DNA from 2 places in the Siminovitchia fortis genome. Region 2 is predicted to be linked to the other one. Evidence: a T-box and tRNA genes for the amino acid it is inferred to sense, from the RefSeq annotation. Region 2 holds a T-box; the other holds one or more tRNA genes.
What was found. The T-box of region 2 lies ahead of serS (serine--tRNA ligase). A T-box ahead of a tRNA ligase gene usually reads a tRNA of that ligase, here a tRNA-Ser.
Positions count from the first base shown of each region.

Region 1: it encodes a tRNA-Ser, which carries the amino acid that the T-box ahead of serS (serine--tRNA ligase) is inferred to sense. The anticodon was not compared.

Region 1 is NZ_VEKZ01000018.1:24,446-40,002, forward strand. Features, by position in the region: gene FS666_RS08245 (homoserine dehydrogenase) at 1-772, shown strand, start outside; gene thrC (threonine synthase) at 769-1,830, shown strand; gene thrB (homoserine kinase) at 1,827-2,738, shown strand; tRNA gene FS666_RS08260 (tRNA-Thr) at 2,875-2,947, shown strand; tRNA gene FS666_RS08265 (tRNA-Ser) at 2,987-3,076, shown strand; gene FS666_RS08270 (FixH family protein) at 3,131-3,880, opposite strand; gene FS666_RS08275 (sensor histidine kinase) at 3,965-5,368, opposite strand; gene FS666_RS08280 (response regulator transcription factor) at 5,365-6,039, opposite strand; gene FS666_RS08285 (LolA-like protein) at 6,039-7,004, opposite strand; gene FS666_RS08290 (AAA family ATPase) at 7,651-9,378, opposite strand; gene FS666_RS08295 (nuclease-related domain-containing protein) at 9,630-10,541, shown strand; gene mgsA (methylglyoxal synthase) at 11,151-11,558, opposite strand; gene FS666_RS08305 (GTP-binding protein) at 11,575-14,313, opposite strand; gene FS666_RS08310 (pyridoxal-phosphate-dependent aminotransferase family protein) at 14,786-15,557, shown strand, end outside.
Region 2 is NZ_VEKZ01000064.1:972-16,528, forward strand. Features, by position in the region: gene FS666_RS16305 (YaaC family protein) at 1-467, opposite strand, end outside; gene guaB (IMP dehydrogenase) at 541-2,007, shown strand; gene FS666_RS16315 (serine hydrolase) at 2,236-3,531, shown strand; partial or broken gene FS666_RS20690 (IS91 family transposase) at 3,621-3,773, shown strand; gene FS666_RS16325 (mechanosensitive ion channel) at 3,894-5,576, shown strand; T-box leader at 6,136-6,351, shown strand; gene serS (serine--tRNA ligase) at 6,408-7,682, shown strand; gene FS666_RS16335 (glycoside hydrolase family 18 protein) at 7,814-9,100, opposite strand; gene tadA (tRNA adenosine(34) deaminase TadA) at 9,206-9,673, shown strand; RNA gene ffs (signal recognition particle sRNA large type) at 9,745-10,009, shown strand; gene FS666_RS16350 (DUF2207 domain-containing protein) at 10,126-10,584, shown strand; gene FS666_RS16355 (hypothetical protein) at 10,631-10,927, shown strand; gene dnaX (DNA polymerase III subunit gamma/tau) at 11,004-12,698, shown strand; gene FS666_RS16365 (YbaB/EbfC family nucleoid-associated protein) at 12,721-13,038, shown strand; gene recR (recombination mediator RecR) at 13,051-13,650, shown strand; gene FS666_RS16375 (YaaL family protein) at 13,664-13,879, shown strand; gene FS666_RS16380 (pro-sigmaK processing inhibitor BofA family protein) at 13,955-14,221, shown strand; gene FS666_RS16385 (sigma factor G inhibitor Gin) at 14,397-14,570, shown strand; gene tmk (dTMP kinase) at 14,716-15,366, shown strand; gene FS666_RS16395 (cyclic di-AMP receptor DarA) at 15,527-15,557, shown strand, end outside.

The DNA of each region.
Region 1 (15,557 bases), on a different contig from region 2:
TGAAAATGCCCTGAAAAAGGCGCAGGAACTCGGATTTGCCGAAGCGGACCCGACTGCTGACGTTGAAGGGCTGGATGCTGCCAGAAAAATGGCAATCCTTGCAAGACTCGCCTTTTCCACAAGCGTTGCTCTTGATGATGTGGAGGTGGAAGGTATCAGCAAGCTATCCCTTGAAGACCTGCATTATGGACAAAAACTTGGTTATTCCATGAAGCTGATCGGATTTGCTCAAGTCGACGACCATAAAGTGGAAGTGAGCGTCCAGCCGACATTTTTATCCAAGAGCCATCCGCTCTCCTCTGTCAAAAATGAGTATAACGCCATTTATGTGCAAGGTGAAGCAGTCGGTGAAACAATGTTCTACGGACCGGGTGCAGGAAGCCTGCCGACAGCCACTGCCGTCATGGCTGACGTTGTTGCCGTCATTAAAAACCTGCTTCTTGGCGTGAATGGAAAAAGCGCTGTAGCCCCAAGATATGAAAGTGTGTTAAAATCTCCTAAGGAGCGTTTTGGACAATTCTATTTCAGGCTTCATTTGGCTGACGAAGTTGGAGCATTTTCACAAATCACTACTTTGTTCAACGAGTTGGGTATCAGTTTTGAAAAAATCCTGCAAACTCCGCTCAATAAAGGGGAACTGGCTGAAATCATCATTGTTACACATACAGTTTCCTTGGAAAACTTCCAAGAGGCCTTAATGAAGCTTAGGGATTTGTCCGTTGTAAAAGACGTAATCAGTTATTATCGTGTAGAGGGGAATGGAGAAAAATGAACTGGCCGGGCCTGATCTCGCATTATCAACCTTATTTGCCTGTGACAGAAAAAACACCAAGATTAACACTTCAGGAAGGTAACACACCTTTAGTACATCTGGCCCATTTATCTAAAGACCTGGGAATTGAATTGTACGCAAAAGTGGAAGGAGCCAACCCTACCGGCTCATTTAAAGACCGCGGAATGGTCATGGCTGTGGCAAAAGCTGTTGAGGATGGCAGCAAATCGATCATTTGCGCCTCAACAGGAAATACATCTGCTGCTGCTGCGGCTTATGCCGCCAAAGCCGGAATCAGGGCGATCATCGTTATTCCGAACGGAAAGGTCGCACTTGGCAAATTGGCGCAGGCAATAATGTACGGAGCAGAAATCGTTGAAATAGAAGGCAACTTTGATGAAGCCTTGGCAATGGTCCGTAAAATCAGTGAGACAGCACCTGTTACTCTTGTAAACTCTGTCAATCCTTACCGGATTGAAGGGCAGAAAACAGCTGCGTTTGAAATTTGCGACCAGCTTGGCGCTGCTCCGGACGTTTTGGCCATCCCTGTAGGGAATGCCGGAAACATCAGCGCTTATTGGAAAGGATTCAAGGAATATAACGAAGAGAAGCAGACAGGACTTCCTAAGATGTACGGTTTCGAAGCGGAAGGTGCAGCTGCGATTGTGAAAGGTGAGCCTATTGCAAATCCCGAAACTGTAGCAACTGCCATCCGGATTGGAAACCCTGCAAGCTGGAACCTTGCGACAGCAGCAAGAGATGAGTCCGAAGGTAAAATCGAGTCTGTAACGGATGCAGAAATTCTAGAAGCATTCCAATTGATTGCACGTAAGGAAGGCGTGTTCGCCGAGCCTGGTTCATGCGCATCTATTGCTGGTGTACTTCAGCAGGTGAAAAACGGCAGCATCAAAAAAGGAAGCAAGGTTGTCGCTGTATTGACAGGTAACGGACTGAAAGACCCGCAAACTGCCATATCTCAAATTGAGTACAATCCTGTCGTCCTTCCAAATGATGAAAATGTCATTATAGACTATATTAAAGGCGTGGTTAATGAATGAACGGCTTCACTATCTCTGTTCCGGCAAGCACCGCAAATATCGGCCCGGGATTCGATTCTGTCGGAATGGCACTGAACCGTTATTTGACATTACACGTTCAAAGAAGTGACGAATGGGTATTTGAGCACCGCTCAGAGCATCTCCCCCCTGCTGATGCAGCCCAAGAACATTTTATTTACCAAATGGCGGAAAGGATGGCTTCGGAATGTGAAGCCGTCCTTCCTCCTTGTAAAGTGGTTGTTGAAAGTGAAATCCCTTTGGCCCGCGGTATGGGAAGCAGCGCCTCAGCAGTCGTAGCCGGAATAGAACTTGCCAACCAGCTTTGCCAGTTGGAATTAACTCCGGAGGAAAAATTGGAATGGGCCACAAAATTTGAAGGCCATCCGGATAATGTCGCTCCGGCCCTGCTCGGCGGATTGATTGTCACGGCAGAAACAAAGCGGACAGACAAAGTGGAGTATTTTCAAACAGACGATCTAAACATGGACCTTGTCCTATATATTCCAAATTTCGAATTGAAGACAGAAACTGCCAGGAAAGTTCTTCCTGAAACGTTCAGCCGAGCGGATGCAACGGCTGCAAGCGGAATTGGGAATGTCATGATTGCAGGACTGCTATCAGGGGATTATGGGCTTGCCGGCAGAATGATGGAAGCCGACCTCTTCCATGAGCCTTATCGTGCTTCGTTGATTCCAAACTACGATGAGATCCGCCAGGCTGCAAGGGAAATGGGAGCATTCGGAACAGTGATAAGCGGTGCAGGACCGACAATGATATCCTTTGCTCCAAAAGGAACCGGGGAATCAATCGTGAAGGGTATGCAGGCAGTACTGCCAAATTACTCCATTGAATTGATGGAAGCCGACCGAAACGGACTTCGTGTTGAGAAATTCCAGGATTGTAAATAATGAACGAATCGCCTGCGGCCCGAGTGATGAGCACTTGGGCCGTTTATTATCTTTAGCAGAGTATGGAACCCCATCCAAGAACAAATTCTTGAAAAAACAATCCATATATATTATTATTCTCTTATAATTTTTCTGCGCTGGTGTAGCACAGATGGTAGTGCACATCACTCGTAATGATGGGGTCGCAGGTTCAAGTCCTGTCACCAGCATTCGAACGGCCGATGATGCGAAAGGTCGTTTTCACATTTGGAGAAGTACCCAAGTCCGGCTGAAGGGGATGCACTCGAAATGCATTAGGGCGGGCAACCGCCGCGTGGGTTCGAATCCCACCTTCTCCGTCATAAAACAAAGAAAAAGGAACGCCCACTCCCTTGGTGTGAACGTTCCTTTTTTTATTTCACTTCTATTTCATGCTCTTCATGCTCATGCAAACCTTCATCATTTTCGACATGCACCTGAATTTTGTACATTCCGGGCTTTTTAAAATCATAGTGTCCTGTATATTCTCCAGGTTTGGACTCTTTCGCATCCACAAACTCGTGTTTATCGGAACCATCAGTCCAAATTTCAAAGCGGACACGTGCAGCTTCCATAGGCTTGTTCTTAAGTTCAAGATGAGCCATAAGCTCGGCTTTCTTTCCCGCTTTTACGTTTCTTGGTTCCATGAAGTGCATGCTAAAACCCTCAGTTTGATGGTGGTGGCCATGGTCCCCATGATGATGGCCGTCCTCTTCTTCAGCAGCCCCTTCCCCAACTGTCACTGATTTTTTCGGCATGTTGTGCAATCCTCTTGCTGTCACATGTACCTGCACAATGTACACGCCATTGGCATCAAAAGACTTCTCAGCTTCGTATGTGCCGTCTTTGTTATTTTTCGCTTTGATCATTTCACTGTCTTCTTTTTTTCCTTCTTCCCATATTTCAAATTCGACCTCGTCAGCATCTTTTATTTTTTCGTCACCTTGCGTGACAGTCGCTTTAAAAGGTACAGTTTCACCTATATCTGCTGTCTCCTGCACCTCCAATTCCACATCAAGAGGTTTTGGAATATCATCTTCCGAATCCTCAGTTCCTGTATTTCCGCAGGCAGCCAATGCAAGAACGAACAGCCCAATCACAAGTGGCCATAGTCTTTTTTTCATTCATGTCCCCTCCAAAAACTAGAAATTTCCTATTTTCAACTGTACACCCGGATTGTGTGAAACATGTGAAATCAGCGTATCCAATTATTGAAAAGAAGCAGAAATAATTGGAAGGCTGATGGAAGCAGTTGTACCTTTTCCAATTTCGCTTTCAATATGGAATGTTCCGCCATGCAATTTTGCTAAGCTTTCCACGATAGGGAGACCCAGTCCCGTCCCCCCTTCTTTCCTCGTTCTCGCCTTATTCACCCGGTAGAAACGTTCCGTGATTTTATTTAAATCTTCAGCAGGTATCCCGTGACCGGTATCTGCAATTGTAATCAAACCGAATGCTTGATCCTTCAATGTCAAGGAAACTGTAATGGTTCCGCCCTTTTCGGTATGCCTGATCGCATTATCAAGCAAGTTCAAAAGCATCTGCTCCAGGCGCTCTTCATCCACTTCGGCAATCAGATCATAGTTCAGCCGGAACTCCAGATGAATCCCTTTTTGGAGGACCCGCTGTTTCACTTTTTCTATCGATTCCTCAATGATTTGCGCAAGCGGAACAGGCAGCTTTTTCAGAGAAAATTCCTTGGACTCAAATTTTGCCAAATCCAACAGGTCTTCAACAAGACGCTCCATTCTTTTAGCTTCACGTAAAATGATCCGGTTGAATTTTTCTTTGTCTTCGGGCGGAGCCAACCCCGTCTGAATGGCTTCCGTATACCCTTTAATATAACTTAGCGGTGTTCTAAGCTCGTGCGAAACATTCGCAAGGAATTCTTTTTTCTTCTCATCTTCCTTTTCGATGGATTCAGCCATTTCATTGAATGTATGGGCAAGCCGGCCAATTTCATCATCAGGATAGTCCGCCACCCGTACAGACAGATTGCCATCCGATAAATCCCTGGCCGCAGTTTGCATCTCTTTCAATGGATAAATCGCCCTTTTTAACCACTTATTTCCCACTGTCAAGGCAATAAGCAGAAATAAAACAGCGCCCCCAATCCAATAAATGGAATAACGGAAGATCATTTCACTCAAATTGGCCAAAGGATAATATAAGTAAATGACACCTTCCAGTCTTTTTCCATCCAAAAGGGGAATGACGACCGAAATAACATCACGGTTCAATCGCTCCACATGCCCCTTTTTATAAACCGTTTCGCCTTTTAAAAGCGTTTCCCGATCCTCGCCGCTGATCAATGCTTGGTAATCGACTTCAAATGGAAGACACATGCTCAGTTCCCGAGGGTTTTTTACAGCAAATACTTCAAATTGGGATTTCTCCCCAAACCAGTTCACATCATCTATAAAGGATCCGGATACCGACCCTCCATTATAAGAGTTGGCAAGCCGTCTCCCCGTTTCAAGCATCTCCGTTTTGAGGCTGTTTACATACAACCTCTCATATAAAAAGTAAGAGAATAATGTGGCATATACAGTTGATACGGTAAAAGCGAGCACCAGGGCAATGGACATTTTCCGGGACAAGCCGATTTTCATTTCGGAACCTCGAATTTATAGCCGCATCCCCAAACTGTTTGAATGTAGCGTCCCGCTTCCTCTCCTATCTTCATTCGAAGTGTTTTTATATGAGTATCTACGGTACGCAATCCGCCTTGGTAGGCAATGTCCCATACTTTTTCAAGCAGATCCTCACGTGAGAACACCTTACCGGGATGTTTCATCATGACTTTAAGGAGTTCAAATTCTTTGAAGGTCAATTGGATTTTATCGCCTTTCACGATGAGCTTTCTCTGATCTTCATCCATCATAAACCAGCCATGCTCCATGACTGCCTTGTTTTGATGGAATGCAGATCTTCTTAATACAGCATCAATCCTTGCCACAAGCTCACCTGGGGAAAACGGCTTGACTATGTAATCATCCGCTCCCAGCCTCAGTCCCTTTACCTTATCCCATTCCTCTCCCTTTGCTGATAAAAAAATGATGGGAATATTGCTCTTTTCACGGATTTCTTCGCATATTTCAAACCCGTCCATGCCGGGAAGCATGATATCAAGCAATACAAGGTCCGGCTCTTCTTTTAAAAATTCATCTTGGAGCTGTTCATATCCATCAGCTTCAGATGTCCGATATCCCGAATTTTGCAAGTACATGGAGATCAGGTCTCTCATTTCTTCTTCATCATCCACGATCAACACGTGTACCATCATTTCACCTTCTCACGCGTAAAAATAACGAATGGCCCTTTGCCGACATCGGCAGTCTCCTCAATATCAAGTGTATCCGGGTTGATCCAATACATTTTTTCACTGTCAAATCCTGCCACTACAAGCTTTCCGCCTAATGAATCAATCGCAAAAGGATTGGCCCCGATTTCGGCTTCGTTCATCAGCTCATAATGGACATTATAATGATACAGCATATTTGTTCCATGGCTTAATGCATATATTCCCTTTTCATTTTCAAAAAAATCAACCGGCATCAAAGGGGCGGGAAGTTCCTCTTTTAACGTACCCGTTTCTAAAGAGTAAATTGAAATGGCCGATTGGGGTTTATCCCCTTTTCCATGCCCGCCAATCCATAGTTCCTTTTCCCTCAGCAGCATCCCTGCCGTGGATGCGGGAATATTGAACTCATTTTCGGTTTCATGACTCCTTAGGTTGATGACCGAAAGCTTGGCTCCTTTGAATGAAGCTACATAAAGCTTCTTCCCATCCGTCTCCATGGCCATCGGATAATCCGGTGTTTTTACACTGTTTGTTTCTTTACCATTTTCATCAAAAAATCGGACCTTGTTCTGGATTTTGTCAGCAAAAGCGAATTCAGCGTCCGGTTCCAGATAAAGAACATTTGATATGCCCTTTCCGCACTTAAAGCTCTTTTTTAAAGACCCGTTTTTAAGAGAGTAAAAGTTAACCTCCTCAATTTCCGGACCATATAGGATCAATGTATCTCCATCAGGCAGGAGAGTCGCGCCAGTATACGGCTTCTTCAATTCCCATCGTGCAAACTTCTCACCGGCCGCATTTAAAAAATCTATACTGAAATCTCCCACATTCAAAGTGGCCGCAAATGATTCCCTTTCATCAATCGGCTGCTGTTTCTTTTCCTGGCAGCCTGACAGAATGAAAAAACATGCCAGGCAGATAAAAATCAAGCGGAGTTTTCCCATCGTCTCACCTTCGTTTTCAAACATGGTGGGTCTTATCATAAGCATAACCTAAAATTGTGTGCTTTTGATGAAATAAGTATGTTTAATCAAAGACAGTCAGTCTAGGCTCGATATATAAGAAACATGTCCTCAGATTAACTTTTTATGAACTGTATAGACAGGGGTGGTAAGATTCTTATAAAGTGAAATTTCAATCAGTGGGGTTTTCTTCATCCCCCACTGATTGTTAGTTGAACGAATCGGGCTTTTACGGGCAGTTCATCTAATGTTTTGAGGTGGGAGTCTTACTCCCATGAAAATAAATGAATTACTTATGATAAAAATCCCAATCCCTATACGGGATTTTTTATTTTTTAATATTAGAGTTCAATCATCCTTGTAGATACCTCTTTAACATTCACTGTTATAATAGATTTGTAAGATTTAATAGAAATCTATTTTGGGCCAAAACCAATGATTGAGGAAAGGGGAGTTGGCATAAACATGCCGGCAACTCCAAAGAAAATAAGATATATCTTTTTAATTCTGGGCATATTTACACAAAAATATCCAGTAAGTGAGCTGTGTTCTTGGCTGAAAAAATATGCAGCTTTATCTCCATTTTAAACGGGGATAAAGCTGCATATAAACATGTTTATAAGAATCTTTAAGCGTTGTTCGCATACGTATTAATTCCTGTTCCGTTTACAATCTCCTGAACTTCAGTGCCGTCGAGCGTTTCCTGGTGCATTAACGCTTCGACAAGGTTTTCATACTCCGTTTGATGAGCTTTGATGATAAGCTCCGTTTTTTCCAAAGCATTATTGAACAGTTCCTGCATTTTCGTTTCTTTTTCTTGCTTTTGGAAAGTGAGTGTAAAACCGTCTTGAAGCATGCCCGTATCGACCATTTGCTCCAAAAGATTTTTTGCCTGCTGGACATCACCGCTGACGCCGATGCTGTGTTCGCCAAGGTAAAGGCGTTCGGCGACGCCTCCGGCAAGAATCATGCTTACCTGGTCAAGGAGTTCGCTTGCTGTTGAAAGGTGCAGTTCCTTTTGGATAGGAGCCACATAGCCAAGTGCCTGGCCACGCGGAATGATTGTCGCTTTTCTTACAGTGCCCGGCTTGGTGACCGCCTGAACGAGAGCATGTCCAGCTTCATGGATGGCTACACGCCTCTTCGTCTCCGGATCGTTTAAGGCGCGGGAGGTGCTGCCTAGAATCGTCCGGTCAATCGCATAATCAAGGTCTTTCTTATTGATCTGTTCTCTTCCTTCACGGATGGCCCTTCTGCTTGCCGATTCAAACAGTGAGCTGATTTCCGCTCCGGAAAAACCGGATGTGCTTTCGGCCAGTGTGCCAAGGGAAGCCGCGACATCCTGCGCGAGGTTCTTACCTTTTGTATGAATATCGATGATTTCCCTTCTGCCTTTTGTATCAGGCAAAGGAACATTGAATGTAAAGTCGATTCTTCCTGGCCGCAGGAAAGCATCATCCAACATGTCTTTCCGGTTGGTGGCGGCAATGAACAGAATCCCGTCATTATCATGCCCGCCATCAAGCTGTACAAGCAGTTCCGTCAATGTTTTTTCCGTTTCTTCTCCGCCATGCGCTTTACGCTTGCCGGCAAGAGCGTCAACTTCATCGATAAAAATAACTGACGGCTTTTGTTTCCGGGCGTTTTCGAATAAGGAGCGTACCCGTGAAGCGCCGACACCGACAAAAAGCTCGGTAAAAGCGGAACCTGAAGACGAGAAGAAAGAAGCGCCGATTTCTCGGGCGATGGCCTGTGCCAGCAATGTTTTACCTGTTCCAGGCGGCCCGTACAATAAAATTCCTTTTGGGGCCTCAATGCCTACCTTGGCTGACCTGTCGGGATCTTTGATAATTTCCAGCGTCTGAAGGATTTCCTCTTTCATTTCTTCAGGCAATCCTCCGACATCGTCAAGAGTGATGGAAGGAAGCGGCGTTTCTTTTGACGTGCTGTTCTTCATTGCTGTAACGCCTATTTTTCCTTTTTTATGCAAAACGAACGCTGCGCCAGCCATGAGAACAATCAGGCCCCCGACGACCCAATTCCCTGCCTGGCTGCCGTTCGAATATTTATAACTAATATGGTAAGTTTCAACAAGTTTTTCAACCATTTGGCTGTTTGGCCTTACGTGGGAGATGAACTTACCATTTGGAGTCTTGAGATATAACGTCCCATCGGACGTTTCCTTGAGTGAAACCAATTCGCCATTTTGAGCCTGGATTGTGGACTCCATCTCAGAAAATGGAATGACGGTTCCTTTATCCATTGTTTGAACCGCCCACACAATGCATGCTGCGATGACAATGAGACCGATGGCTAGAGGAACAATCTTCGTTGTGAATTTGGAATTAGATTTCACCGTTCCAGCTCCCTTAAATGATATAAATCTATTACATAGTATAACACCTGACAGTTAAATAGGCTATAAGTCATATTATGGCAGCTGTGTGACAACGGCAAAGAGGGAAGCGGAAGAGATAAGTATGCTGATCCTACCTTTCAACGGAGAATGGCCCTATTTTAAATTGACAGAAGTGAATGAATATTATAACCTACATACAATGGAGGGAACAATAACAATTTTATATTAAGAGAGAAAGGTAGTGGAAGATGATCCTTAAACCTTATAATGTACCGTTGCCGTTACAAATGATGCGTTGTTTAATTCCTCGTTATGAATTATCACCAAAAGAGAAACATGATTACATTTATCTGGAAAAAGGCCACGAAGGTGAACGTAAATTTGCATCACTGTTGGAGAACTTATCAAATTTGATCATCATGCACGATTTATTACTCGAATGTGATAATAATATCTTTCAAATCGATGCGCTATTGCTTAAACACAAGACTATCCATCTTTTTGAGGTAAAAAATTTTGAGGGTGACTTCTACATAGAATCAGACATCTGGTATACAGGGTCAGGTAAGGAAATCAAAAATCCCCTGCTTCAGTTAAGCCGCTGCGAATCTTTACTTCGGCAGTTTCTTCAAAAATCCGGATTTAATTTTCCTATTAAAGGAAATGTCATCTTTATTAATTCCGAGTTCACTTTGTACCAAGCCCCACTCCATCTGCCCATTATACTCCCAACCCAACTAAATCGCTTTTTGAACCAACTTAATGCGAATTCTCCAAAACCGAATAACAATCATATAAGTCTTGCCGATAAGTTAGTAAGCAGCCACTTAGATGATCGCTCCTACCACAGATTACCCCATTACCACTACGATCAATTGAAAAAAGGGATCGTATGTATGTCGTGCAACTCCTTAACGACTTCTTTAATGGGCAGGCGGGTGGTATGTGATCATTGTGGAAGCGAAGAGAATGTGGACACTTCGATAAGGAGAAGTATCCAACAATTCCAGCTACTTTTTCCAGATAAAAAGATTACAACGAGTATTATTCAAGAATGGTGCGGAATCGGTTCAGATAAAACAATTAGGAGAATTCTTGGAAGCTATTTTAAAATGAAATGGCAGGGTAAGAATACGTATTATGTGGATTCAAATGGGTAATAGTTGCTCTTTCAATTTATACCCTTATAGTCGGGTTAAAATTAATATGCATGAAGCACAGGCCTATTCGGAGGACAAGAGTACGGATTCGTTACTGTTTTTCCGAATTGAGGCCTCATTCGGGAAGGTATCACTCTGATTCGTTACCGTTTTCGAAAGGTGGACCTTGATTCGGGAAGGTATCACGCCGATTCGTTACCCTTTTCGAAATGCGAACCCTCTTTCGGGAAGGTATCACGCCGATTCGTTACCCTTTTCGAAAGGTGAACCCTCGTTCGGGAAGGTATCACGCGGATTCGTTACCCTTTTCGAAATGCGAAACCTCGTTCGGGAAGGTATCACGCGGATTCGTTACCCTTTTCGAAATGCGAAACCTCATTCGGGAAGGTATCACGCGGATTCGTTACCCTTTTCGAAAGGTGAACCTTCATTCGGGAAGGTATCACACTGATTCGTTACCGTTTTCGAAATGCGAAACCTCATTCGGGAAGGAATCATACGGATGCCTTATCATTTCCACAATGTGCATCCCATCATCTGCCGCTCCGGCTAATTCCAATATAAAAAGGCACCCATACAAGGATGCCTCTTTTAAGCGCAAATCGTAAATCAATGCAATTCACTGTGAATGATGGATCTCCATTCAAGGTCCCCGCGTTCCAATCCCCGAATCAATAGTTCGGCCGTGCCCATATTGGTAGCAAGCGGAACCCCGTACACATCGCTCAGCCTCATAAGCGCGGATACATCCGGTTCATGCGGCTGGGCAGTCAGGGGATCCCGGAGAAAAATAATCATGTCTATTTGATTTTGGGCGACAAGTGCACCAATCTGCTGGTCTCCCCCAAGCGGCCCGGACTTAAACCGCTGTATGTCCAAGCCGGTCGCTTCCTGAATTCTGGTACCGGTCGTTCCGGTTGCGTACAGCCTGTGATTCTTCAAAATATGGCGGTAGGCCATTGCGAATTGAACTATGTCATCTTTTTTCTTATCGTGGGCAATCAAAGCTAGATTCACAGTTTTCCCTCTTTCTTCATTTAATTCGAAGGCCTGCCTGCCAGCTGCTTTTCTCCTGAAATTCAAGCCATTCCAGTTGACGCAGCCGTACATCAAACAGTTTTACCGGATCCCGGAAAGTTTCCGGATGTGATTTCATTTTAGATAGCGCCGCTTTGTTTTTATCAACTTGCTCTTGATAAGAGGCGGCGGATTTTTTCAAAGCTTTAAAAGGTTCCCTGAAAAACAGGGAAATATCCCGAGGGATCGCTTTTTCAAGAAGTTCAAATTGACGGAAAAATTTATTTGCGATCGATTCCGCTGTTTCACTGTAGTCTTCATTTTCGATGAAGCTTTTATACCTATTATACATCATCGAGTTATTGGCCGGAATGACACCAAATATCTTCCCGGCGCTTTTCAACAGTACCTGTGAAGGGGTTCTCTTCAGCAAAATATTTTCCTTGTCAATTTGGATAGCCCCCGTCATCCTGTCGGCATCCCTCTGCCAATCTGCCAGAATCTGAAAATCACATTCCAGGCGGATTTGCTCCTCTCCCATCAGCTCATTGAAACTGTCGTTCCATCCAATCAGCAGTTCCTGCGCTTCATTCAACTCACCTTCTGCAAAACTGATCCAATCCTGCAAAGAGCTGATATACGTTGGATGGACGGTATATTGCAAATACTCGTCAATCCTTTTGTTCATCTCATCATTGAGCACATGGTGGATATTGCCAAAATCACTGTCCTCACGAAGAATATCCGCGGATTCCTTAATCAATTTTGGAATCGTCTTTAACAGATCCGAGCGGATTTCATCTTTAAGCGACCGGTAGGCATTCTGAATCACTTTTGACTTTTCTTCTTCCACATCATAAAGCTGATGGATGGCACCCTGAAGCTTTGAGAGCAGATCCTCCTCGAATTGGATGGATCCGTGCAGTTCCTTCTCCACTTTCACTTGCTGCTGCAATAAATGTTTGATTGTTTCCCGGATAAAAAACAACATGTTTCCGGTACGAAGCCTGTCATTCCGCACATTGCGAAGTTGCTGATCAATAAAACGAGAAAATGCCTCCTGCTGCTTCTCATCGTCTCCATCTGCAGAGAAGGTGATCAATTCTGCATCCGGAAAATAGTTTTTGATCCTTTTTCCGATGTCGGCAATCTTGTCAGGGGCCAGCAGTCCACTCTTTTTCAACACGAAATGTACAGGGCAAAGCGGAATTCTTTCCGTTACTTCCAATAAAAATTCACATTCCTCTGCAGAAAATGGTTCAATCGTATTCAGGACAAATAATAGGCTGTCGCTCATCCGTACATATTCCAGAAAATGGCGGTTATTTTCGTTCAGCCCATCCATTTCAGGATAGTCGATAATGGCAACATCACGGCCATGCAAGAAAGCATTCGGTCCTGAATAGACAAGCATTGCGTCATGAAGGTTCTCCGCCTCGATGATCTCCTTGCTTGTAGTAACGGCTGAAGTTCCTTCATCAGTTACGAGCTGAAATTCAGTCTCTTCCCCGTCCTTAAATAAAACGGGAAGGGAGACATCAATAATGCTGCTGTGCTGCTTCAGCATTAAATGAACAAATGAAGATTTCTCACCCGCAGACTTGCCTGCAATCATGACCCTTCGTGAATTTAAATCCTCAAGCTGCTGCAAGCTCCATTCAAATCTTTTGTGAAGATTCAAGCCTTGTTCATCTGCCCAGCTTTGAATGGCGTGGGCCAGTCCCGCTATTTTTTCCATCAGCATTCCCTGGTTAGTCGACTCCGCCAGGCTTTCTTCCGCTGAGCTGACTGCCTTCTGATTCATTTGCGAAGGAAAAACATCGTTCCATGCCAAAACACCTGCTGCCGCCAAGGGGGCAGTTTTGAAATCCGCAATTTTCAGCCATGCCGTTAAAAGATTTGGCATGATCTCTGTCAGGTCTGTCAAATAATATTTGCCCGAAAGCAATTGAATAAAGGTGTTATTCATAAGCTCAGGCAATGACTTCCATTTATACGTATGCAAATCCGAATCAAGTAAAATGATGGTCGCTTCCGTAATCCATAACAGATAATCTTCACGTTGTTCATGGCTTTTCCAAAGGGCAGCCATCAATTTTTCAAATAAGGCCGGATCCACCTTTTGCGCCAAATATAGAATCGGCACAAAATGGGATGCCCCATGGAGTTGGGTATGGCCATTCTCTATGAAAGAATGAAGCTTTTGAAACCATTCAGGCGATTTTGTCCGCCTCGCTTCGTTGACGGCAAGCTCCACTGCACTGTTCCAATCCCCGCGTTCTTCAAAAAAGGCGCATGCCAGCTCCGTCACATTCTGGTAATCTGGATGAATAGCAACGGCGTTTTTGATCATTTGGTCAGCTTCTTCATTTTTACCCTGTTCCAAATAAAGTGTGAACAACTGCAAAGCCACTTCTGTATTGAGGATCAGAGATTCTGCTGAAATCGACTTATAAATATCCTCCGCTGTACGTAGAAAGCCAAGCTCAAAGTACGCATCTGCAATATTCTTTTTTGCCCATGGCTCCAGCTCATTATGTATGTTTTCCCATTTGAAAATGGCTGCCTCGTAATCACAGTTATGAAAATATACTTCACCTTGGGCAAACCGAATATAGGAAAGGTCGGCCATATCCTTTTTTTGTTCTTCTAAATAAAGCTCTCCCAGCTGGCGAATGGGATGATCATCCAAGTCCCCTTGCAAGAACTTTTCCTCGTAATAAGCTTTTTTTACCAAGGAGTCTTCATTTTTCACTGTCTTCACCCGCCCGTCTGTTTAGATAATCGCTTTTATACATATTACTATATTTTTATGTACGAATCACTTTTAATTAACAACACTTTTTGCAGACGGAGACAGCCACTTTTAACATTTTTAACTTATTTTCTTAACTTTTCCCCTTTTTATTGACACTTTGTTGTGCTAAAATGTTTCCTATAATTGAATCATCAATATGTAATGACGGAGAAGGCATGAAGTGAAATCTTGAGAGAGTCGGTGGCTGGTGGAAACCGATGATTTTGCCTCAAACAGCCCAGCACTCCGGAACTGGCGTTTTGCGCCCGGCCATATGCCGTTATCTTCTCGAGACTATTTTTAAAAAATGGAATTTCTTAAAATAGTGAACGAGGGTGGCACCACGGATATTACGTCCCTCATAACAAGGCATCCATGTCTGTTATGAGGGGTTTTTCATTTAATTTTATTTTGAAAGGATGAATAATCAGTGTTTTTAGACAAAGAGTTTCTGTTTACACCAGGGCCTACTCCGATTCCCGACCGGGTGAATATCGCGATGAGCAAGCCGATGATCGGCCACCGCAGCGCGGCATTCCCTGTATTGCTGGAAGATGTATCTACTAGGCTTCAACCGGTTTTCGGATCGGACAATCCAGTTTGCATCATCTCAGGAAGCGGAACAGGAGCTTTGGAAGCAGCCGCAGTAAATACAATCGAACCGGGCGATGATGTTGTCGTCATCGTCGGCGGAGCATTTGGCGATCGTTTTGCAAAAATATGCGCAGCTCACGGAGCTAATGTTCATAGGCTCGAAGTGGAGTGGGGCAAGGCGTGCCAGCCGGAACAGCTTGAGGATTTTATCAAATCTGCCAATAAAAATTTCAAGGCAGTTTTTGCCACTTACTGTGAAACTTCCACAGCTGTAATTCATCCGATCAAACAACTCGGCGAAGTGACAAAGCGTGTATCTGATGCCCTGTTCATCGTCGATGGGGTCAGCTGTATCGGCGGCGTTCCTGCTGATATGGCAGGCTGGAATATCGATATTTTAGTTTCCGGATCACAAAAAGCATTGATGCTTCCGCCAGGGCTCGCTTTTGTTGCTGTCAATGACCATGCAAAAACTGTGATTAAAAATAACAAATCCAACCGCTTTTTCTTTGACTTGAACCGTTATTTTGATGCTTATGACCAAAAAAAATCCACACCGTTTACCCCAGCGGTCTCGCTTATTTACGGGGCCCAGGAAGTTTGCCGGA
Region 2 (15,557 bases):
TCTCCTTCCAGATATTCCATCTGGAACATTTTCTCTGCAAAGTGTGTACATAGGCCGTTTTTTTGAATTTTCACTTCGTCATCAAAAAATTGGTAATTTCTTTTTTTCTTTTTTCTCGTTGTTACTCCATGGGCCAGGACGGAGGTCGAGCTTGGATAATACGGATCGACGGTGAGCAGCCCGGCCTTGATTAAATGTACAAAACCGTAAAACAGAAGTACGGGCTTTATCGAAAAAGGGGAGCAGGAAGCCTGCTTGTAGTAGGCTTGTGCCTGCTCCAAATAATACATGAAAGGGTAACAATTATCATAGCTCTTCCTCTCGGCTTCAGTGTTATCAAGGTAAAAATAGCATTTTTTTAAATAAAATTGCACGGTGGAGGCAGATTGAAAATAACTGTATTGAAGCCATATTTCATGATGTTTCAGCAGAAAAATCACCTCCGAATAATTTGAAAAGTGGAACATAACCTGTATTCCTTGACAGTATTTTAACCAATTGATAACCTACTAATAATATTTTGGGCAGGGGGACGTTAAAATGTGGGAATCTAAGTTTGCTAAAGAAGGGTTAACGTTTGATGATGTTTTGTTAATCCCGGCAAAATCCGAAGTTTTGCCAAAAGATGTCGATATGAAAGTAAAGTTGACAGATACTCTTCGTTTAAACATTCCTATTATCAGTGCAGGCATGGATACTGTAACGGAAGCGTCCATGGCTATATCGATGGCGCGCCAAGGCGGAGTTGGAGTCATTCATAAAAATATGAGCATTGAACGTCAGGCAGAAGAAGTGGACAAAGTGAAACGTTCCGAAAGCGGAGTCATCACCGACCCATTTTTCCTCACCCCGGAACACCAAGTATTTGACGCGGAGCATCTCATGGCAAAATACCGAATTTCCGGCGTACCCATTGTAAATAATGAAGAAGACAAAAAATTGGTGGGTATTATTACCAATAGGGATATGCGTTTTATTCAGGATTATTCCTTGCCGATTACAGATGTCATGACGAAAGAAAACTTGGTGACGGCATCGGTCGGAACCTCATTGGAGCAGGCTGAAAAAATTCTGCAGGAGCATCGGATTGAAAAGCTCCCTCTCATTGATGATGACGGTGTGCTAAAAGGCTTGATCACCATCAAAGATATTGAAAAAGTGATTGAATTCCCGCATTCAGCAAAAGATGACAAAGGCAGGCTCCTCGTTGCTGCTGCCGTCGGCGTATCGAAAGATACGTTCAAAAGGATAGAACAGCTCGTAAGATCACAAGTCGATGCAATTGTGGTAGATACAGCGCACGGCCATTCAAAGGGCGTTATCGATACTGTCCGGGAAATACGAAAACAATACCCAAAACTGAATATCATCGCGGGAAATGTAGCAACAGCCGAAGCAACCCGTGAACTGTACGAAGCGGGGGCTGATGTAGTCAAAGTAGGAATTGGACCAGGATCCATATGTACGACACGAGTCGTTGCAGGAGTAGGTGTTCCGCAAATCACGGCAATCTACGACTGCGCCACTGAAGCCAGAAAACACGGTAAAACCATCATCGCTGATGGCGGCATCAAATATTCCGGCGATATTGTCAAGGCGCTTGCTGCCGGGGGACATGCCGTCATGCTTGGCAGCCTGCTTGCCGGAACCTCTGAAAGCCCGGGTGAAACTGAGATTTTCCAAGGCAGGAGGTTTAAGGTATACCGCGGAATGGGTTCCGAAGGTGCGATGGAAAAAGGTTCAAAAGACCGCTACTTCCAGGAGGACGCAAAGAAATTTGTCCCTGAAGGAATTGAAGGGCGTGTTCCATACAAAGGACCTCTTGCGGATACGCTGTTCCAGCTGACCGGCGGGCTCAGAGCAGGTATGGGCTATTGCGGAGCAGCCAGTCTCCATGATTTCCGCGAAAATGCGCAATTTATCAAAATGACGGGCGCAGGCTTGCGAGAAAGCCATCCACACCAAGTCCAAATTACAAAGGAAGCGCCAAACTATTCATTATCATAATGGCAGGGCGACTTGCCTTCAAAGTAGAAATGACAGGACTCTTTAGCGGGTCCTGTCAATTTTTTTGTGAAAAGAGGTATAATTCCAGTTTTTCCCGTAATGGAAATGACATATTTACAAGCTATTCATCCATAACCAACTATGTTAAAATGACAAACGGGTACATAATATTTGGAGGGTCTACTTTTGAAAAAACAAGCGCATAAACGGTTTATAGCTTTCTTCGTCATGGCCATCATGTTCATCAGCACATTGAACATTCCTGCAAAGGCTTCCGCTGAAGATGCACTGAATATTCATGCAGACGCGGCAATTATTGTAGAAGCAAGCACAGGAAAAATTTTATATGCAAAAAATGAAGATACCGCACTCGGAATTGCATCCATGTCCAAAATGATGACCGAGTATTTAATGTTTGAAGCGATCAAAGATAAAAAAATCAAATGGGATCAGGAACAGACGATCAGTGATTATGTTCATGAAGTTTCCGTAGATACAAATCTATCGAATGTTCCGCTTGAGGCCGGAAAAAAATATACAATCAGGCAATTATATGAAGCTATGGCTATTTATTCTGCCAATGGAGCGACAATTGCCATTGCAGAAGCAATTGCAGGCTCTGAGAAAAAATTCGTGGATATGATGAACGCCAAGGCCAAAGAACTTGGCTTGGAAAATTATAAATTTGTTAATTCTACAGGATTAAACAACAGGGACTTAAAAGGAAAGCATCCTGAAGGAACGGGTGCGGAAGATGAAAATATCATGTCGGCACGGGCCATGGCAAAGCTGGCTTCACGGCTCTTGAATGATTACCCTGAAGTTCTTGAAACAACAAGCATTCCGGAAAAGGATTTCCCCGGTATGCCCGGAAAAATGAAAAACTGGAACTGGATGCTGCCATCCCTTATTTTCAGTTATGAGGGTGTCGACGGCTTAAAAACAGGGACAACGGACTTTGCAGGGTTCTGTTTTACGGGAACAGCAAAGAAAAACGACATGAGGGTCATTACCGTTGTCATGAATGCCAAAGGTAAAAACGGGAAAGGTGAATATGAGTCCCGTTTTGTTGAAACAAAAAAAATGTTGGACTATGCTTTCAACAATTATTCAATAAAAGAGGTCTATCCTGATAAATATAAAGTAAAAGGCCATGATGCTCTCCCTGTCGTCAACGGAAAAGAAAAGCAGGCTTCTATCCAATCGGACGCACCAATTCAGGTTGTCGTAAGAAATGGGGAAGAGAAGGCGTATAAGCCTGAATTCAAAGTGAATAAAAAGGTTTTGAATAAGGATGGCCAATTGACTGCACCTGTCAAGAAAGGTGAAAAGGTCGGGGTTCTGGAAGCAAAATATCAAGGGGAAACGGATTATGGATATATCGGAAAGCCTGCTTCCGCCAATATTGTGACAGCCGAAAAGGTGGACAAAGCAAATTGGTTTGTCCTATCCATGAGAAGTATCGGCGGCTTTTTCGGTGATGTTTGGCAAAGTGCCGCCAAGACAGTCAAGGGCTGGTTCTAGTTAATCAAGGCGCCTGCGCCTTTGTCAAAGATAGGGAAGTGTAAAATTTGGGTCTACCACGGTCATTTTGACTGTGGTATTTTCGTTTTATGGAGAAAAATATTCTAAGGGAAATCTTTTTTGATAACCATCAACATTGGGAAGCCTTCAAGCGCAAACATGGAGCTAAAATCCGTCCAATCGTAATCAAGGAGGTTAAGAAGTTTCGGGATTGTGGAGATATTAAGAAAGGGTTTAAACTGCTTTTTGCCCGGTTTTTCTTAACTGCGTCCGTGAAATTTTTCAAAAAACTGGATAACTTGTTTACTTAGCCTCCTTATAAGGTATAAGACAAAAAAAATCACTTATAAGGAGGCATTTGCATGAGGTACGACTATACCGAATGGGTTTCCGTTTATTTGGCTAAACTGCCAAGCCTGCTATGGGCACTTATTGTGCTCCTCATCGGGTGGATTGTTGCAAAATCCATAGGGAAAGCCGTAGAGAAACTATTAAGAAAAACGAGCTGGGATGAGAGACTTCTCAACAGAAGGGACTCGCGGAACGAGGCCCAACAGGCATCTGCCGGAAAAAAACCAGTAGATACGAATGAGCTGATTGGAAAAATCGTTTATTATATTTTGCTCGTATTTGTGTTTATGATTTTCTTCCATATGCTTAATCTGGGAGCTGTTGCTTCGCCATTCATGGGCATGTTCGGCACGATTCTTGCCTTCATTCCAGCTATTCTCAAGGCAGCTTTGATTCTGCTTTTGGCATACGTAATTGCAAGTGTATTAAGAATGCTTATTGACAGAATCGGGCAAAATCCGAAAGTGACAGGCGCCATGCAGAAAATGAACGTGGCGGATACGGAACACCAGAGCAGGAAATACACGCATACAGCAGGTAACATTGTCTTCTATTTAGTCATGCTGTTGTTTATCCCTGGTGTACTGGCAGCGTTGAACATTGGCGGTGTTGCTGAGCCATTCCGCGGAATGATTCAAAGCATGCTTGTTTTCATACCGAAACTGCTGGCGGCCGCATTGATTTTCTTCATTGGCTGGCTTGTCGCCAAAATCATTCGCGACCTTGTGACCGGACTTCTGAAATCGGTTGGAACGGAAAGACTGGCAAGCCGGCTCGGTTTGGATAAAGTGCTTGGCGGAACAACGCTTTCTTCTGTGATCGGCACGATTGTCTTTGTACTCATCATGATTCCGATTGTTATCTCAGCATTAGATCAACTGCAAGTCCGTGCTATCACCGCACCGGCGATTGCCATGCTGAACGACATTATGACGATGATTCCAAACATCGTGATTGCCGCACTTTTAATTGCGCTTGGCGTATGGCTTGGTAAATGGGTGCGTCAAATGGTTGCGAGCCTCTTGCAAAGAGTCGGATTTGACTCTTTGACGCGCAAAATGTCCATTGGCAATTGGAAGCCAGGCGCCGGACGGATGCTCCTGTCTGATCTTGTCGGTTATATTGCTCAAGTGCTGGTTGTCTTTTTCCTGACCATTGAAGCTCTGAATCTATTACATTTAGAATTCCTTGTGACGATGCTGACAGCGATTACGGCTTATCTGCCGATGGTGCTGGCTGCCGTCATCATCCTGGCGCTTGGATTGATGGTCGCCAACATCGTTTCCAAAATCCTGTCCAACATCCTAACCGGACCAAGCTTTAAAATTCTTTCCAACGTAGCCAAATATGCGATTATTGCCCTTTCCATTTTTATGGCGCTTGACCAGCTCGGAATTGCGGCAACGATTGTCAATTCAGCGTTCATCCTCATTCTGGGAGGGCTGGCATTGGCCTTTGGGCTTTCCTTTGGATTGGGTGGAAAAGAGTTTGCCAGAAACTACTTGGCGAAATTGGATAAAACAATCGAACAAACGAATGCGAATCCTTCCAAAGCTCCGGACAATCCTGCCGGGGGAATGAGCGGAGGTCCTGGTCAAGGGCCAAACGGGGAGACATCTGGCACCCAAAAACCTAATAATAAAAGAAATCGAGGAAAAGGCGGACCGGACGACTTCCTGCCGCCGAAAAAATAATGGAAATGGCCCCTTCTACTTAGAAGGGGTATTCTTCTCTGTAGGAAAGTCAACTGCTCAGGTTGTGAATAACTTCTTTTAAAATGATAAGATTCGTCCAGCTCCAGCGCCTATCGACTAGCAGACTTCACTCCTCTGGTGCTCCTGCGGTGCAGATTATTCGAGGGAGTAAAGCTCACCTCGTCGCAAAGCCGGGAAGATTATTCGAAGAAGCGGCTTTCCTACGATAAGTCAACATCGGCTCCTTCGTCGCCGTGTTTCCTTTATCTCGTCGGAGTCGCTCTAGTGTCTAGCTTCAGACGGCAGGGGCTCGAGGTCGCTTCGGTCAATCCAATGAAGTCAAAGAACGACTTCACTGGACTGCCCTCCGACGGACAGGATGTCCTAGTGCCACCGACGCCACAGGATGTGGCGTTTGTCGGCGGCCAGCGCTTGTCGCCCCTAAACGGCCGTCTTCCGCATTTCAGTCTGTACGTCGATGTACAGGCGCTTACGCTTTTGTTCAAAAAAATTTGCATTTAAGTAAAGGATATAGTATAGTATCAGAAAATTGATATAAGCGACAGTGTTGAAAGGAAATAGTAACAGGTGAAGCGTCTATCAGAGAGCCGGTGGCTGGTGAAAATCGGCGGCGCAGCCTGTGAATCCCTCCTTGAGCAAAATGCCGAATGCTCCGGCTAGTAAGCATTTTCGGGCCACACCCGTTATCCGATGAAGAGGAAAGCATGATTGCTTTCAATTTGGGTGGCAACGCGGGTAAACTCTCGTCCCTATTGGGATTGAGGGTTTTTTTGTTTTCTATCATAAAAAATAAAAATGGGAGGTTTTATAATGCTGGATATGAAAACACTTCGGGGTAACGTAGAGGAAGTGAAGAGGAAGCTGCAGCATCGCGGCGAAGACTTGGGGGACTTGGATAAATTTGAGCAGCTGGATCAAAGGCGCAGGGAAATGATCGTTGAATCAGAGCGGTTGAAAAGCAGGCGGAATGAAGTGTCAGAGAAGATAGCCCAGTTAAAAAAAGATAAGCAAAATGCTGATGATCTGATTGTTGAAATGAGGGAAGTAAGCCAGAAAGTCAAGGAGATTGACGGGGAGCTTCGTGGTATAGAAGATGAATTGCAGAAATTGCTGATGTCTATTCCAAATATTCCACATGAGAGTGTTCCGGTGGGAGAGACGGAAGACCACAACGTGGAAATCCGGAAATGGGGGGAGGTACGCGAATTTTCTTTCGAACCGAAGCCCCATTGGGATTTGGCTGCGGATTTGGATATTTTGGATTTTGAAAGGGCTGCAAAAGTGACAGGAAGCCGCTTTGTATTTTACAAGGGTCTGGGAGCACGGCTGGAGCGGGCGCTGATCAATTTCATGATGGACCTTCATGTGGAGGAGCATGGTTATGAAGAGATGCTTCCGCCTTACCTGGTGAACCGGGCAAGCATGACGGGGACCGGACAGCTGCCAAAATTTGCGGAGGATGCGTTTCGTATTGAGAGCGAGGACTTTTACCTGATTCCAACCGCAGAAGTTCCGGTGACCAATTATCATCGGGATGAAATCCTTGACGGTGAACGCCTGCCTTTGAACTATGTAGCCTACAGCGCTAATTTCCGGTCGGAAGCCGGTTCTGCGGGACGTGATACACGCGGATTGATCCGCCAGCACCAGTTTAACAAAGTGGAGTTGGTCAAATTTGTTAAGCCGGAAGATTCTTATGATGAGCTTGAGAAATTAACCGGGCATGCTGAAAAAGTACTCCAGCTTCTTAACTTGCCATACCGAGTTATGAGCATGTGTACAGCGGACCTCGGTTTTACCGCAGCAAAAAAATATGATCTGGAAGTTTGGATACCGAGCTATGATACGTACCGGGAGATTTCTTCCTGCTCAAACTTTGAAGCATTTCAGGCCAGGAGGGCGAATATCCGCTTCCGCCCTGAACCGAAAGCCAAGCCCCGGCACGTGCATACGCTGAACGGCTCAGGGTTGGCGGTCGGAAGGACAGTTGCCGCTATCTTGGAAAATTACCAGCGTGAAGACGGCACAGTGGAAATTCCGGAAGTGCTCCGTCCGTATATGCGAAACAAAGAAGTGATTGGATAAGGGCAAAAAGTCCATTTTTGCTCGACGATTATCCGGAATATCGCATAATTAAGTAAAAAGTGGCTCCAGCATTAGGGGCCGCTTTATTTGCGGTTAAGAGAATAATAATAGGTGCTTGTGCTTTTCTTTATCTATTTTTTCACGACATTGAAGTTATCCGTTATCAGCAGCCAGTTTTGGGGAAAAGGAAGCCCAAGCTTCCAGTAGCCAACTCCGCGCAGGTTCAGTTCCTTCACTAGGTCAAATTTTGCCTGAATGGACCGGGCATCTTCAAACCATACTTCATGCTGTTTTCCGTCCTGGTCTGTATAATGGAAAAATGGTGCCTGTGCGGTTGTATCATATTCGATGGCAGCGTTGTTTTCTGCAGCGATCTGGATGGCCCTTTGCGGGCTGACGGCTCTTGCTGTCGTCCCTTTTACAAATGGGAGCGTCCAATCGTAGCCATAAAGATTCTGGCCCATCATCACTTTTTCGGAAGGGATTTCGGTAATGGCATACTCCAGTACCCGCCTTACAGGGCCGATCGGGGATACAGCCATGGCGGGCCCTCCGCTGTATCCCCATTCATACGTCATGATCAATGAATAGTCGGCAATTTCTCCATGCGCTTTATAATCATGGCCTTCATACCATTCACCTTTTTGTGTCGTACTTGTTTTGGGAGCCAAAGCTGTTGAAAGGATATACCCTTCTTTGTGAAAAAGATCCCTTGCCCTGCGAAGGAAGTCATTATATGCTTCCCTGTCATTGCCGGCAATTCTTTCAAAATCAAAATGTATATCTGTAAATCCGACCCGTTTCGCCTCACTGACAATATTGTTTAGAAAAGTCGTTTGGATCTGTTCGTTTGTAAGGAGGATATGGACCAATTCCGTATTAAACTGTCCTTCTTCCTGATTGGCCAGCACCATGGCGAGAGACGTATTGTTTGTTTCAGCTATTTCAGGGAACCGGTTCAGCTTTGGGGGATCCAATGATCCGTCCCGCTTTGGAAAATAGGCAAAAGGAGCGAGGTAGGTCAAATAGGGAGATGCTTGCCTTGCAGCAGATTCAAGCTGCGGGGAAACCTCTCCTGCGCGCCGCGGTTCGACATAGGCTAAAAACTCCCCATTTCTTTTCGGCCTTTGCGGAATGTAAAGCCGCATGCCGACTTGAATCGGATGATTCACATGAATACCGTTAATCCGTGCCAATTCCTGATAAGAAATTCCAAACTTTTGAGCTATGGCCCAAAGGCTGTCGCCGGGCTGTACCCAGTAAAAGCTGCCAAAAATGGGAATCACTAATGCTTGCCCAACGACTAGCTGTTCCCGATTGGGAAGCTGGTTTGCTTCGGCAATAATAGCAGAAGAGATATTATAGCGAGAGGCAATCGAGTTCAATGTCTCATTGGGCTCGACAACATGAATCTGCATGTTTTTCCTCCTTAGCCTGATCAAAATATATTATTCACCTTGTCCCATTGTATGTATTATGTAAAAATAAAAGACCAATGAATGTTTTTATTTAGGGAGATATAAATGGAAAGAGAAGAAAGATATATGCAATTGGCAATTGCTGAAGCAAAGAAGGCCGAGAATATGCAAGAGGTTCCCATCGGAGCGGTCGTGGTGCTTAATGATGAAGTGGTGGCAGCCGCCCATAACAGGCGGGAGACGGATCAAAACGCTGTAGCCCATGCGGAACTGCTGGCCATTGAAGAAGCTTGTAAAAAATTGGGAACCTGGAGACTGGAAGGGGCTGAGTTGTATGTTACATTGGAACCTTGCCCGATGTGCAGCGGAGCCATTATTTTATCACGGGTCCAAAAGGTTGTATACGGTGCCTCCGATCCGAAGGCCGGCTGTGCGGGAACGTTGATGAATTTGTTGGAGGATGAACGGTTCAATCATCAAAGCGAGGTCATAAGCGGCGTATTGGGTGAACAATGCAGCCGGCTTTTAAGCGATTTTTTTCGTAAGATCCGTGATAAAAAGAGAAAGTCTTAATTCCTGGAAACTTTTATCATACGCAGCTCAGACATTGATTTTAAAGTGAAAAAGTAGTAAAATAGGATATGCCGTGCTAGACGGGGAAGTAGCGGAGCCCTGTACCCGAAATCCGCTCCAGCGGGGTTGAATCCCTTCCAGAGGCTGCTGTTTTGTCTGGCCTGCCTCAAGTAAGTGGTGTAGACACCCGGGTCCCGCGCAATGGGAACCCACGAACCATGTCAGGTCCGGAAGGAAGCAGCATTAAGTGGAACCTCTCATGTGCCGCGGGGCAGCCTGGGTCGAGCTAACTGCTTGGGTAACGCAGATGAAGCACTGTCGAAGGAAGGTGCGCGGCATTAATCAAAGAAATGGTCAAACCCATTCGCATAAAGCGGATGGGTTTTTTGTGATTTGAAACCTAATTAGCTTTAAGCCCGTAACCAATATAAGCAGAGTGAGGTGAATAGTTTATGTTGAAAAAATTTATCTTTCCTACTTTAATCTTTTTGTTTTTGGCTCCTTCGTTTGCCTATGCCGTAGATTTTTCAATTTCTGATGTAAAAATTGATGCTTATTTGCAGGAAAATGGAGACATCGATGTCAACGAACGACATACTTATATTTTTGACGGAAAATTTAATGGCATTACCCGGGAAATATTCCCGAAAAAAGGTGCGGAAATAAGTGGCTTTATGGCGAACGAGGGTGAAACAAGTCTAAAGGTGGAAAAAGAGGGGGAACTGTATAAAGTTCACCGCAGCGGCAAGGATGAAACGATCCAGGTAGATCTATATACAATCAAAAATGGGATGGAGAAGTATGCCGATATAACGGAATTTTATTGGCCATTTTTTGATGACCGCAATGAAGCCGACTACGGAAAAATGACTATTGCCATTCATCCTCCTCAACCAGCAGATGGGATTTGAACAAATATCCGACTGGGACTGGAAGCTCCATAGCGAGGATGACCGGATGCGGGCTATAATTTATTCACTTGGAATCGGAGGCTCAATTTGTACCGAAACGAACAGATTTACAGCTTTCGGGGAATTTGCGGGTGAAGCAGCCGGTATTTCATCAGGCTTTTATCTGGTGCATTGGCCGCTCCTGGCTTCATCTTTTGACACGGCAGGAGAACAGGCAAAAGAAACGGCCGCTTCCCAATCAAGTGGAAGCTCTTCCACAAGTGGAGGGGTTGGGGGGCGGCGGTGGCGGATCTGGGGCATTTTAGCAGCCCTGTTCATCTTCCTTTATATCTATTTTCGATAATACTCTGTCTGTAATTTCCTTTCCGGTTAAGGTATAATAAATAGTAGAAAATTATTACTTAACAAGGAGGCAGAGCATGAGTTACCAAGCGTTATATCGAGTATGGCGGCCGCAGGCGTTTGCGGATGTCATCGGGCAGGGACATGTGACGAAGACGTTGCAAAATGCTCTCCTCCAACAAAAAATATCGCATGCTTACTTATTTTCCGGCCCCCGCGGAACAGGAAAAACAAGTGCTGCCAAAATAATGGCAAAAGCCGTCAACTGCGAAAAAATGCCAATTGCGGAACCGTGCAATGAATGTCCCGCCTGCCTGGGAATCACGGACGGTTCGGTTCCCGATGTCATTGAAATTGACGCGGCTTCCAATAACGGAGTGGAAGAAATCCGTGATATCCGTGACAAGGTCAAGTATACGCCCAACGCGGTGAAGTACAAGGTCTACATCATTGACGAAGTGCATATGCTGACTATCGGCGCATTCAATGCTTTGCTTAAAACGTTGGAAGAACCGCCCAAACATGTCATTTTCATACTGGCTACGACGGAACCGCACAAAATTCCGTTAACCATCATTTCCAGGTGCCAGCGGTTTGATTTTAAAAGAATCACTTCGCAGGACATCGCCGGGCGAATGTCGCATATTGCAAATGAAACTTCGTTGGAATATGATGAGAAGGCGCTTCAAATCATTGCGAGAGCGGCTGAAGGCGGTATGCGGGACGCATTGAGCCTACTGGATCAGGCCATCTCTTTCAGTACCGGGAAAGTCACCGTGGAAGATGCATTGACGGTTACCGGATCCATATCGCAAAACAGTTTGAACAGGCTTGCACGGGCCGTTCATAATAAAGATGTTTCCGAAGCACTCGGCACTCTTGAGGAGCTGCTCATGCAGGGGAAGGATCCTTCCCGGTTCACGGAGGATTTCATCCTGTATTTCCGGGACCTGCTGCTTTATAAGACAGCCCCGAATTTGGATGAGATAGCCGAGCAAGCGCTTATTGATGAAGAATTTAAAACCCTTGCCGAAGAGATTCAGCCGCAGCAAATTTATGAATACATTGATATATTAAGCAAAACCCAGCAGGAAATGCGGTTTTCCAATCATGCGCGTATTTATTTGGAAGTATGCCTGGTGAAACTTTGCCAGACAGAAAGAGTTCCGGCCCAGGCAGATGGACCGCAACTCCAGGAATTATATAAGAAAATTGAAGCGTTGGAAAAAGAAATCAAATGGTTGAAAAACAATAGCCAACCGATTGACAAGACCCAAAGCAAGCCTGCTGCACCTTCAAAAAGACCGGCCAGAAATGCCGGAAAGGAATTCCGGGTCAATGCAGGGACCGTTACCCAGGTTTTGAAGGAAGCTACAAGGAAGCATCTAAATGATGTTAAAAGCCATTGGGGAGAATTTTTGAATATATTGAATCAGCGGCACTTGCCTTCGCAGGTTGCCCTGCTCAATGATGCCGAACCGGCTGCAGCATCGGCTGATGCGATTGTCCTGAAATTCAAATATGATATGATTTGTAAAATGGCCATGGAAAATCAAACATTTATCCAAACAATCTCTCAGATTTTAGAGGAGCAGATGGGAACCGGATATAAAATCATTGGTGTTCCTGAAGCCCAATGGAAAGAGATCCGGGAAGAATTTTTACAAACAGGCAAGAATGACGGGGGCGAAGGCACTGCAGAGGAGCAGGACCCGATCGTGTCCGAAGCTCTAAAACTCGTTGGGAAAGATCTTTTGGAAATTAAAAACTAATCATGGTGGAGGTCGTACGATGATGCGAGGAATGGGAAATATGCAAGGCATGATGAAACAAATGCAGAAAATGCAGAAGAAGATGGCGCAGGCGCAAGAGGAGCTTGGAGAAAAAAGAATCGAAGGCACAGCAGGCGGCGGAATGGTAAAAGTGATTGTATCCGGCCATAAGGAAGTGCTGGAAGTTCAAATTGACGAAGAGGTTGTGGACCCGGAAGATATTGAAATGCTCCAAGATCTTGTGTTGGCGGCTACCAATGATGCCTTGAAGCAGGCGGAAGAATTATCAAGCCAGACGATGGGACAATTTACAAAAGGATTAAACCTTCCTGGCTTCTAGGAGGTTACCATTATGCATTACCCAGAACCAATATCAAAGCTGATCGACAGCTTTATGAAACTGCCGGGAATCGGGCCGAAAACAGCAGCCCGCCTGGCGTTTTTCGTTCTTAATATGAAAGAAGACACCGTTCTTGATTTTGCAAAGGCCCTTGTCAATGCAAAAAGGGATCTCGGCTACTGTTCAGTATGCGGCCATATCACCGACAAGGATCCATGCTACATTTGTGAAGACCAAAGACGGGACCGCAGCATCATCTGTGTCGTGCAGGAGCCGAAAGATGTTATCGCCATGGAGAAGATGAAGGAATACAACGGCTTGTATCATGTCCTTCATGGATCCATTTCCCCTATGGAAGGCATCGGGCCGGAAGACATCAATATTCCTGATCTGCTGAAAAGGCTCCAGGACGAAACCGTCCAGGAAGTGATCCTGGCGACAAATCCTAATATTGAAGGGGAAGCTACGGCCATGTATATTTCCCGCCTTCTCAAGCCGTCGGGCATCACCGTCACAAGGATTGCCCATGGCCTGCCTGTCGGAGGAGATCTTGAATACGCAGATGAAGTGACTCTCTCAAAAGCGTTGGAAGGCCGAAGAGAAGTTCTTTAAGGAGAGGTCCCATATGTTACGGAAACAAAAAATGCGTAAAGAATTTGATCAAAGGCTAATAGGCCTCATGGGAAATATTAAAAAAGAATGGGATCAAAAAAGCGATTTGCTCAAATTGAGCTATGAGCCGAATGATGAATTGCAGTATCGGTTGCGGCTGGCAAAGGCCAAATATATTTTCCTGTTCAAGGAAGCGAAGATACGAAAAATTTCGATAAAGGATCATTGACTCCCTTGTCAGTTCTTTTCGGACAATCCTCTCATACAATAATAAATAAGGACGAGAGGGCAGGAGGGGGAACGTTTGGATTCAATCTTGATCATTTCTTCGCTGATCGGCCTGATCATTTTTTTACTGATGGCGGTAAAACCCGGGAGCGTTTTTAAAGTGATCGGCCAATCATTTATAAAATTGATGATCGGAGCTTTGTTTTTATTCTTTTTAAATGCTTTCGGGAATCAATTCGGGCTGTATATCCCCATTAATTTTGTGACTGCCGCCATTTCCGGGCTGCTCGGTCTGCCGGGGGTTGCGGCATTGTCAGTCATCCAATTATGGATTATTGCGTGAAACATCCGGTCAATGCGGATGTTTCATTTTTCTTTTGAAAAAAAGCCCGAGACAAACACGGCATCCGATTTCAGGGCATAGAATGAAACAAATGGTTTTCAACTGCTCAAATGTTGTCAATTGTGTATACAATTGACCGGCAGTGGCCATAATAAAAATGTGTGGAGGTGGAGAGATGGAAAAGTGCATAATTTGTAAAAAAGCACAGGATGCGGGGATTCATCTTTATACATCTTTTATTTGTGCCGGCTGTGAGCAGGAGATTATCCATACAGAGACAGATGACCCGAGGTACAAATATTTTGTGGAACAGATGAGGGTCATTAAAGAAACAAAAATTGTCACATAAAACCGGGCTGCCGCTTATGGAAGCCTGGTTTTTTGTATTTTTGGATCAAAAACAGCCAAACCTGACAATGAGGGCCACTATTTTTATTAGTATCCCGATGTTATACTATACGCTGTAAACATTAGGGATCGGGGGAAGAGAATGGATGAGCGGATTGTTTATCACATTGGAAGGGCCCGAAGGCGCGGGCAAAACAACAATGATTGAAAAACTGGCGGAAGACCTGGCCGTTGATGGAGTGGAGGTATTGGCCACTAGAGAGCCGGGTGGAATCGGCATAGCAGAAAAAATCAGGACAATCATCCTTGATAAAGAGCATACGATGATGGACCCGCGTACGGAAGCTTTGTTGTATGCCGCTGCACGACGCCAGCATTTGACGGAAAAAGTTCTGCCGGCGCTCCGGGAAGGAAAAGTTGTCCTGTGTGACCGCTTTATTGACAGTTCCCTCGCCTATCAAGGATATGCAAGAGGACTTGGAATCGATGAAGTGTATGCCATCAATGAATTTGCCATTCAAGGTGCCATGCCGGATGCGACGCTGTATTTTGATATAGAGCCTGAAATGGGATTAAAGCGGATCGCCCGGAATGCAGGGCGGGAAGTGAACAGGCTTGATCTGGAAAAAGTCGGGTTCCATCGTAAAGTAAGGGAAGGCTATCATCTATTGCTGCAAAGATTTCCGGATAGAATAATCTTAATCGATGCCTCTGCCCCAATAGACTCGGTGTACCAGAAGGCAAAAAAGGTGATTGACGGGCGGCTGGTGCAAGCTGGAATACTGAATAAAGATTGACTATTTATAGTACGTGTTCAATCCTCTTAAAATAAATGTCGTTTTTTCGATGGAAAGTGGACGGATTGATACACGAATAACAATGTCACATATTCGATTAGCTGATATAATAAGAATAGTAACAAATTTGTTTTTCACTTTATTACGGGGAGTGAGCAAAATGAAATTAATTATGGCAGTAGTTCAGGACC